3 regions of the Arthrobacter sp. SAFR-044 genome follow, and region 2 is predicted to be linked to each of the others. Evidence: riboswitches for the same ligand, from Rfam matches in the RefSeq annotation. Region 2 holds a riboswitch; each other region holds the start of a gene.
What was found. Region 2 has a riboswitch for cyclic di-AMP ahead of ACR65J_RS08120 (LysM peptidoglycan-binding domain-containing protein). Riboswitches for the same ligand answer to the same signal wherever they lie in the genome.

Region 1 (3,264 bases), on a different contig from region 2:
CTGCCTGAATGGCAGTGGGGGCGGGAGCCGGAGGGATCAAAGTCCAGACAATGAGACGCGCCGCACGCTGTCAGGCTGCCCGGGGCGCGGCTATTCGGACAAAGTCAAAATAGGCTAAGCTGGCCCCCGGACTACCTCGCGGCAAGAGGCGATACGGTGGGACAACGCAAGGTACTGCGCTCGAGGAGCTGAGCTGGATGACGGATCTGATCGACACTACGGAGATGTACCTCAGGACCATCCTGGAGCTTGAGGAAGAGAACATCGTTGCCCTCCGGGCCCGTATCGCCGAGCGCCTGCGCCACTCGGGCCCCACCGTGTCCCAGACCATCGGCAGGATGGAACGCGACGGACTGGTTGTCGTCTCCGGTGACAGGCACCTGGAACTCACGGATACGGGCCGCAAGCGGGCCACCGAAGTCATGCGCAAGCACCGGTTGGCCGAGCGCCTGCTGGCCGACGTCATCGGACTGGACTGGGCCTACGTGCATGACGAAGCCTGCCGCTGGGAACATGTCATGAGCGAGCGTGTTGAGCGGCGCATTTACGAGATGCTGGACCATCCCACGGAATCGCCCTACGGCAACCCGATCCCCGGCCTCGCGGCGCTGGGCGGACAGCCGGCCACCGGGTTGGCCGACGGCGCCATCAGCCTGGTCGAGGCAATGAAGAGTTATGCGCCCGCCTCCGTGGTGACCATCAGCCGGTTGGCGGAACCGATCCAGGTGGAACCGGAACTGCTGGCGCAACTGGACGAAGGCGGAATCCGGCCCGGGGCTGCCGTAGGCCTGGAGCGCGTGGGGGATTACATCTCCGTGCGCGTCTCCGGAATCGAAGGCGCACTGGAGCTCCCGCCCGAGGTTGCAGCCCACGTTTTTGTCGCCATGCGCCGGTCCTGAGGCGGGCCCTATAGCCCAGCGCCGTCGTTCCACGCAAAGATAACGGAATTGTTACCTAGGGTCTTAAGGCCCTATAGTGGAACCAATCGTTGATACTTAAGCGTTACCCGATCCGGAGCCGAGCTCTGCCAGCGGATCGGGTGCACGAGTCGTTACTGGCAGAGGCGGGGGAACCACAAACGGCAGCGGGGGGCTGCCTTGGGGTGAAGTCCGTCAGCAGCAAGCCTCTCCAGTGAAGGATTCTTCCGGGAACACCCCTGTGCAGAAGCTTGCCCTGACGGGCCGGGTCTTTGATCTCTCTGACCCGAATCCGACAGCTAACTCCGCAGGCTTTTCCAGAGAGGAACCCTTCTTGACCATGCAGACCTCCCGGGGCCGGCGCCGCGCGGCCGGCACCCCTTCGGCACCCCGGGTTGTCGAAGATGTCGCAGCGGAGCGCCCCCGTGATCTGCATCGCGACGCGCGCCGGCGCCGGGGTCCGTTCCGGCAGGTGACGGAGTTTGCCGCCGCCAGCGGTATCGGCCAGAAAGCTGGAATCGCCCTGGCCGCCACCGGCCTGGTGCTGACGGTCACGGTGCCCGCCACCAGTCCTGTCATGGCAACGGACGCGTCAGGCAACGCGCCGTTGGCGGCCTCCGCCGTCAGTCCCCAGATTTCCGCTGATATCGGGGCCCAGATCGACTTCAGCCGCTCAGCCGTAGTGACCCAGGCCGACCCCGACGGGAAGCTGAAGCAACTCCTGAGCGCCCAGTCCGCCGGTTCCGTAACGCGGGCCGCGTCGGCCGGTACCCTGGCCGCGCCGCTGGCCTCGCTCACCACTGCGTCACCCTTCGGTTACCGGGTGAGCCCGATCACCGGTGGCTCCGGGGACTTCCACCGCGGCCAGGACTTCGTGGCCCAGTGCGGAACCTCCGTCCTTGCTGCCGCGACGGGCACCGTGACCTTCGCGGGCTGGCACCAGTTCGGCGGCGGAAACCGGGTGGTCATCGACCACGGCAACGGGCTCGAGACTACCTACAACCACCTGTCGTCCTTCAACGTCAAGGTGGGCCAGACGGTCTCCCGGGGCGACGTTGTGGCGCTCAGCGGCACGACAGGGGCGTCCACCGGCTGCCACCTGCACTTCGAGGTGCAGGTCAACGGCGAAGTGGTCGACCCGATGGGCTGGCTGTAACCAAATGATTGACCACTCTCAGATCGCATCCACGCGCTGTGACCTGAATGTGACATTGAAAGAAAACTGCTGTACCGTCTAACTCGCGTCAACTTTTCCGAAGTTGACGCTCTTGAGTGGATTGCCTAACTCTGCCACCGCTCAAGGTCCGTTCGCATTTCATCGTCTGGCAGGGGCGGGGGAACCAATTTTGGCCTTCACGTTCAGAAGGCCTTGGGGTTAAGTCACGAGCTTCCCAGGAAGCAGTGTGGCCGGGTGACTCCCATCCGAATCCGACAGCTCACCTCGCAGGCATTGGGAGAGGCTACCTTCGTGTCTTCACGCCATAATTCTGCGCGCCACCGTGCGCAAACGGTTCGCACCAGCCCCTTGGACGCCGTGTCCAAGGCCGTGAGTGCAAATGCCGGGCCCGTAGGCCGCCAGGCTGCCGTTGTGGCAGCGGCGTCGGGCCTCATCCTGAGCATGGGCCTGCCGGCCACCGCAGCAGACACCACCGCTGGTGTCTCTGCCTCCACCGAGTCCGGTTCGGCCCAGACGGCCCTCGCTGTCACCGCCGCCCCGACGGCCACGGTTTCCTTCGAGCGCCCCGTCGTCAAGACCACCGCCGCTCCAAAGGTGGAAGCGGTGCGTACCCAGTCCACCGCTACGGCCGAACGCGCTGCCACGGCCACCGCAGGCCAGGACGCTGCCCCGGCCGCGAAAGCCGCAGAGACCGTATCCGCGGCAACGTCCGGCATTGCAGCCATCGCCTACACCGGCATCGGACACTCCTACGTGTGGGGCGGCACCAGCCCCGTCACCGGCTGGGACTGCTCCGGGTTCGTTCAGTGGGTTTACGCCCAGGCCGGCATCAGCATCCCCCGCACCAACGCGTGGAACATCATGACCCCCACCTCCACCCCGCAGCCTGGCGACGTTGTCGTCCAGAACGGCGGCGCGCACGTGGGCATCTACGTCGGCAACGGCATGATGATCAGCGCACTCAACCCGTCCCAGGGCACGCTGCTGCACTCGCCTGCAGCCACCGGTACCTCGTCGTACTACCACCTCAACAAGTAGTTCTTGGACTTCATGCTCCAAGGGCTATTTCTTTGCCCAAAGCCTTTTCGCTAGAAACCACATCCCCGTTCGGGATGCGCCGGCGTACCCCCAAGATGCCGGCGCGTCCAGTTCCCTTTGCCTGCCTACACG
Region 2 (3,264 bases):
CCGTTGCCGTTCACGCTCCCCCAGCCCCGCCAGCAATGGGACCAGGACGTCGGCGAGAAGGGGCTCGGCCAGCTCCACTGCCTGTGCGGAGCGAAGGAAGCCCTCCAGGCGGGTCAAGTCAGAATGCCGGAGCAACTGCACCCTTGTCTGCAGGAGCACCACCGCTGCCAGGCGGCGCTCGAACACCGGCCGGGAACCGGGCCTCGGCTGACCCCATAAAGCGGAGGCCAGCATGACCGTGCCGTCATGGTCCAGGTCCTTGAATTTCCGCAGCGCATCACGGACAGTCCCGCGGACGGCCCCCACAGACGAACCATAAGAGGCCAGCATCCCTTCCAGCCGTGCCCCGACGTCGTCCGCATGGTACCAGGTGCCCTCGTTCTGCAGCGTACGGTCCACGAAATCCGCCGCCGCGGACACCACGTCCGCCGCACCCGTCATCGCCCGCGCCCGGACGCCGCGTGCAGGATGCAGAACGGGGTCCACGGCCGGGCTTCCAGCCTTCCCTCGGCGATAGGCTCCCCGCACACGGCACAGGTTCCATAGGATCCCGCCGCCAGCCGGGCAAGGGCCGCTTCAATCTGGTCCAGGCCCGCCGAACTTTGTTTCAGGAGCGCGGAGGCCTGCGAGAGTTCGAAGGCGATGGTGGCGCCCTCGGGATCGTGCTCGTCGTCGACATTGGAATCCTGGCGCGCCGAGTTCGCAGCCTCGATGTCCGCCCGCAGTGCCGGCAACAGTGCCAGGCGCCGCGCCCGCTCCTCTTCGAGCAGCGCACGGAACCGTTCGAAATCCTGCATGGAGACAGCCTAACGCGTGAGTCAGCCGGTGCCGGTTCAGGGATACCGGGTGGTTCCAGGCGGGCACGTGGGAGCGTAGCGGCAACGGGTTGCGATGGTCACAAACAGGGGCCCAGTCCCGAAGCCGACCGCCACGCGCTCAGGATGAAACAGAATTTCGTGTCCGCTTTGTTACCAGGCAGGAAGGTGAAGTATCAGCCGAGGTCGGCCCGGGAACCGGGGTAACGTCCAGACGTTTGCGCAATTCGAGAGAAGGACCTCGTATGTTATCTAAATGTGACAATGGCGTTGAGGGTGGGTTATGGTCGTCTGGTGTCCCTCTCAGACGGGACATTCCCGTCAGCATGCCGAGCCCTGCCGCTGATCATGGGATCCAACCGCTCCAGTTGGCAGGGACGGGGGAACCAAGTTTCCACGGCCACATGTTGGCCTAGGGGTTAAGTCGAAAGTCCCTCCGCTCATCGCGGAGCTGCTTCCGGCCGGGTATCTCCAGCCCGAACCCGACAGCTCACCCCGCAGGCATGGGAGAGGCGATCAACCGTGTCAAAAAATTCCATTTCAGCCCGTCACCGCGCGACTCCGGCCCGCTCCATTGTGCTCGAGGGCCTCGCCGTCACAGCCAAGTCCCAGGCCCGCTCGCTGGGCCGCCCGGCGCTCGCCGTTGCTGCAGCGTCCGGCATTGCCTTCGGAGTCGGCGCCCCGGCCCACGCAGGTGTAACCGCCCCGGACACCACTGAGCAGACCACCGTCCAGGCCGCCTCCGCACCCGTTGCCCCTGCTGCAGCCCCCGCCGCAGCGGCCGCGACTGTCCACACCGTGGTTTCGGGCGACACCCTTGGCGCTATCGCTGCGGCCTACGGCGCAGGCCTGAACGACGTCCTGTCGGCCAACGGCCTGGGACTGTCCTCGGTCATCTACCCGGGCGACCAGATCCAGATCCCCGGTGCAGGCTACACCGCAGCTCCGGCACCCGCACCCGCAGCGGCCCCCGTGCAGGCCGCAGCCGCCACCGCACCGGCGAACACCGGCATGAACATGTCCTACGCTTCCGCTACCCCCGTGGCATCAACCACCGGTACGGGCACCGGCGCAGCGATCCTCGCCTCGGCCTACGGCCAGGTGGGCGTCAAGCAGGACTGCACTGCCATGGTTGAAAAGGCGCTGCGTTCCGTCGGCAAGTCCGTGGGCGACCTTGCCCCCACCCAGTTCTTCCAGTACGGCACCGTTGTAGGCTCTCCCGCTCCCGGCGACCTGATCATCACCTCCGGCCACGTGGGCGTTTACGCGGGCAACGGCCAGGTTGTTAGCGGCGGCGTCAACGGCTTCGATACGCAAGTGCACTCCATCAGCTGGCTCGGCGGCTACTCCGCAGTACGCGTCGCCTAGTCGTCGCATTGTCCGGCGCGCTTAGCGGCGCCGACTGAAGCAGGAGGGTGGCAGCCGGGAAACCCGGCTGCCACCCTCCTGCCGTTTTGCTGAGCGGCGTCCCGCCGCGGTCAGGTCCCGCAGAAGGTCATGTAGCTGCCGAAGTCCTCGGGCGGGCCCTGCATGTAGCGTTCCAGCCCGGGCCGTTCGCTGAAAGGATCAGTGACCGCCTCCAGCAGCTGCTGCAGCGGACCCATGTCTCCGCCAGTGGCAGCGGACAGCGCCTCCTCCACAAGGTTGTTCCGGGGAATGTACGCGGGGTTTACGCTGTCCATCAGCTCCGGGTCAGGCTGGAGCGCCTGCCACCGTTCCAGCCACGCATCGAACGCGGCCAGGTCAAGGACCATGGCGCGCACGGGGCGCAGTTCCCCACGGGCTGCCTTCCCCAGGTTTCGGAAGAACAGGGTGTAGTCCACGGGACCGTCTTTCAGGATGCCGATGGCATCGTCCACCAGAGAGGAAGCAGCGGCTTCATCGCCGGTTCCCCCGCCGCTCTTCAGGCCCAGCTTGGCTGTCATTCCGCTGGTCCATGCCCGGCTGTATTGACCGCGGAAACCACGCAGCACCTCCACCGCCGGGGCAACCGCCTTCTCCTGGTCCTCATCGATGAGCGGCAGCATGGCCTCGGCGAGCCGGGCCAGGTTCCATTCGGCCAGGACTGGTTGGTTGGCGTAGGCATAGCGCCCGCCGACGTCGATGGAGCTGTAGACGGCCTCCGGATTAAAGGCGTCCATGAACGCGCACGGACCATAATCGATGGTTTCCCCGGAGATGGTCATGTTGTCCGTGTTCATGACCCCGTGCACGAATCCCACCAGCATCCACCGGGCCACCAGCTCCGCCTGGGCGGAGACGACAGAACCAAACAGTGCCAGGTAGGGGTTGGCGGCGTCAGCGGCGCGCGGGTAGTGCCTGCTGATGGCGTGGTCCGCCAGCCGTTTCAGAAGGTCCGCATTTTCGGTTGCCCGCGCGTACTGGAAGCTGCCTACGCGAAGGTGGCTGCTTGCCACCCGCGCCAGGACAGCGCCGGGCAGCATGTCAT
Region 3 (3,264 bases), on a different contig from region 2:
GGCGCCCTGGCCCTGACGCCCGTGGCTGCGCTCATGTTCAAGTTCAACAACCCCGACGCCATGCTCACCCTCTGCCTGGTACTCGCGGCATACTTCACCACCCGGGCCATTGAACGGGCGGGCTGGAAGTGGCTGGTTGCTGCAGGAGCCGTGATCGGCCTGGCGTTCCTCGCCAAGATGCTGCAAGGCTTCCTGATCGTTCCGGCGCTGGGACTGGCCTACCTGTGGGCTGCCCCCACCTCGATCAGCCGCCGGCTGGGGCACCTCATGGGCGCCCTGGGCGGCATCATTATGGTGGCCGGCAGCTACATCGCCCTTTTCCAGCTGACGCCGGCCTCGGCACGGCCCTACATGGCCGGCTCCACCACCAACAGCTTCCTGGAACTGACCTTCGGCTACAACGGCCTGGCCCGCATCACCGGCTCAGGCGAAGGCATGCCCGGCGGCGGGGCGGGAGGCGCGGCCGGCGGACCCGGCGGTTTCGGCGGGGGCAACAGCGGATTCGGCGGGGCGGCAGGGCTGCTGCGGATGTTCGGCACGAGCTTTGGCGGCGAAGTGTCGTGGCTGCTGCCCGCCGTCCTCGTCCTGCTGGTGGCCGGCCTGTGGTTCACCCGGCGGGAAGCCAGAACCGCCATGGGCCGTGCGTCGCTGATCCTGTGGGGCGGCTGGCTCCTTGTCACCGCGGGTGTCTTCAGCTTCATGAGCGGCATCGTGCACCCCTACTACTCTGTGGCGCTGGCGCCGGCGATCGCAGCCCTCATTGGCATCGGTGCCGTGGAACTCTGGCGCGGCCGCTCCTACTGGCCAGCCAGGATTGTCCTGGCTGCAACCGTCCTGGGCACCTCCATCTGGTCGGCAGTCCTCCTGGGCCGCGACGCGTCCTGGCTCCCCTGGCTGCGCGTCGCCGTCATCGTCCTCGGCGTCCTTGCCGCCGCCGGCATCCTGCTCCGTGTTGACGCGCTTGGCACCGGACGGTTCCGGCGCGCGGGTGCTGCCGCCGTCGTCGTCGTATCCCTCCTGGCCGGCGGACTTGGGGCGGGTGCCTGGACCCTCGCCACCGCAACGTCCGCACATTCAGGTTCCATTCCGACGTCGGGGCCGGCGGGCCCGGCGGCAGGCGGCTTTGGAAACCGGGCGGCAGGTTTCCGCGGCGGCCGCGCCGACGGCACGGACGCGGCCACCGGAACGAATGGGTTTGACCCCGCAAACCGAATTGATGGCGCACCGGATGCAGCCGGCGGAGCCGCTGGTCCCGGAGGAACCGGCGGCGGCCCCGGTGAAGGAACCGCCGACGCCGCGGTCACCGCATTGCTGTCATCCACCACGACCAAATGGTCCGCGATCGTCAGCGGCGCCAGCCAGGCAGCCAGCCTGGAACTCGCTACCAACACCAACGTCATCGCACTGGGCGGCTGGAACGGCGGAGACCCGTACCCCACCCTCGCCGAGTTCCAGGACATGGTGTCCAAGGGCGAGATCGGGTACTACATCCAGGCCGGCGGCATGGGCGGAGGCGGCATGGGCGCCCGCGGCGGCAACTCGGAGGTGGCAGCCTGGGTCCAGGCCAACTTCCAGGCCCAGACTGTGGGCAACTCCATCGTTTACCAACTCGCAAAGTAGGATGCACCGATAGCCTCCAGGCTCGAACGATCCCGGCAAGCGGTGCAAATCGACGCGCTGCTTGCCGTGACTTCTGTTACCTAAATGTGACTTTGGCTTAATCTTCCTGTACCGTCGATTGGGTGCGGCCCCCGTTCGGGCCGCATATCCCGGGTTGACGCCAAGCTCTGCCGCTTCCCCTGGATTCCGATTGAGCAACGGCAGAGGCGGGGGACCCACCGTCCCGGGCAATGAATGCCCTTGGGGTTAAGCACGTACGTGATCTTTCCGTACGGCCGGATGCCCTCATCCGAACCCGACAGCTAACTCCGCAGGTGTGAGAGGCGATCAATCATGTCCAAAAACACGGCAGAACCATGCCTGCCCGCTAAACACCGGGCCAAGCAAGCGGCAAAGAAAACCACCCTGGGCCAGCGCGCCGCCGTCCTTGCAGCATCGTGCGCGGTGCTGGTTGGGGTAGGCGCGGCCGGGCAGGCCACCGGCAGCATGACCCCGGTGTCATCCACCGAGTCAAGCACGGCAGCGTCCGACGCCCAAATGAGCATCGAGAAGAGCGAGATCCGCTCCAACCCTGTGGAGAGCCCCGCTCCCGCCGCAATCGCCGTAGCACCGCAGGCGGCCGAACCGGCTCCCGCAGCGGCACCTGCCGCCCCCGCGCCGGTCGCGCCAGCCCCGGCACCTGCACCCGAGCCCGCCCCCGCACCTGAGCCGGCACCCGCCGTCGCGGTCAACGATCCCGCCGGTGCCCAGGCTTACGCCGCCAGCCAGTTGGCCACGTACGGCTGGGGACCGGACCAGATGCAGTGCCTGCAGACGCTGTGGACCAAGGAATCGGACTGGACCACTACGGCCACCAACCCCAGCAGCGGTGCGTACGGCATCGTCCAGTCCCTCCCTGCTGAGAAGATGGCCAGCTCCGGCGCCGACTACCTCACCAACTACCGCACGCAGATCAACTGGGGCCTGAACTACATCAAGCTCAGCTACGCCTCCCCGTGCGGCGCCCTGGACTTCCACCTGGCGCACAACTGGTACTAGGCACTGCTCGCCTGCGGCGGTGAGCTGAAGGGGCACCTTCCGCTGAGCCTCCCAGGCAGCAACCGCGGCCCGCATCCATCCGGATGCGGGCCGCGGTGCGTTGAGCTGCAGCGTGTTAAGTCGCCGGGGTTTGGGTCTCGGTGCTCTGGGCTGCGTCAGGCCCGGCGTTCCGCCACGGGATGTACTGCACAGCCCACTTATTGCCGTCCGGATCGGCGAAGTACACGAAGTGGCCCCAGTCCTGCACGTCAACGTCGCTGACATCCACGCCGTTGTTTTTCAGGTAGTCGTGGGCGGCATTGATATCGCTGACCACCATCTGAAGGGTCGATCCCGTACCGGGCGGGGCGTCCGAAAGACCCTCGCCGATGCAGATGGAGCAGGCCGAACCCGGCGGGGTCAGCTGCACAAAGCGGATGTCGTCCGACGGCCGCTCGTCGTAGTCGGCGTTGAAGCCCACCTTGTTGACGTAGAAGTCCTTGGCGCGGTCAACGTCGGACACGGGGACAAACACAAGTTCGAGTTTCCAGTCCATCCGCACAGGCTAGCGGCGCGGCCCGGTCCAAAAAAGGGGGAACGCTACCCTGCGATGCCGTAGAGGCGGTC

Region 1: linked by a shared signal. The riboswitch ahead of ACR65J_RS16750 (M23 family metallopeptidase) and the one ahead of ACR65J_RS08120 (LysM peptidoglycan-binding domain-containing protein) in region 2 are both predicted to bind cyclic di-AMP.
Region 3: linked by a shared signal. The riboswitch ahead of ACR65J_RS19260 (aggregation-promoting factor C-terminal-like domain-containing protein) and the one ahead of ACR65J_RS08120 (LysM peptidoglycan-binding domain-containing protein) in region 2 are both predicted to bind cyclic di-AMP.

Annotation. Positions count from the first base shown of each region.
Region 1 covers NZ_JBPFDN010000011.1:98,698-101,961, reverse strand. Annotated here, with positions in the region: gene ACR65J_RS16755 (iron-dependent transcriptional repressor DtxR) at 198-899, shown strand; cyclic di-AMP (ydaO/yuaA leader) riboswitch at 1,016-1,245, shown strand; gene ACR65J_RS16750 (M23 family metallopeptidase) at 1,258-2,073, shown strand; cyclic di-AMP (ydaO/yuaA leader) riboswitch at 2,202-2,381, shown strand; gene ACR65J_RS16745 (C40 family peptidase) at 2,452-3,132, shown strand.
Region 2 covers NZ_JBPFDN010000004.1:167,405-170,668, reverse strand. Annotated here, with positions in the region: gene ACR65J_RS08130 (DNA alkylation repair protein) at 1-441, opposite strand, end outside; gene ACR65J_RS08125 (TraR/DksA family transcriptional regulator) at 438-797, opposite strand; cyclic di-AMP (ydaO/yuaA leader) riboswitch at 1,163-1,334, shown strand; gene ACR65J_RS08120 (LysM peptidoglycan-binding domain-containing protein) at 1,338-2,183, shown strand; gene ACR65J_RS08115 (protein adenylyltransferase SelO) at 2,294-3,264, opposite strand, start outside.
Region 3 covers NZ_JBPFDN010000016.1:83,569-86,832, forward strand. Annotated here, with positions in the region: gene ACR65J_RS19255 (glycosyltransferase family 39 protein) at 1-1,620, shown strand, start outside; cyclic di-AMP (ydaO/yuaA leader) riboswitch at 1,788-1,948, shown strand; gene ACR65J_RS19260 (aggregation-promoting factor C-terminal-like domain-containing protein) at 1,954-2,658, shown strand; gene ACR65J_RS19265 (glyoxalase superfamily protein) at 2,774-3,193, opposite strand; gene upp (uracil phosphoribosyltransferase) at 3,238-3,264, opposite strand, start outside.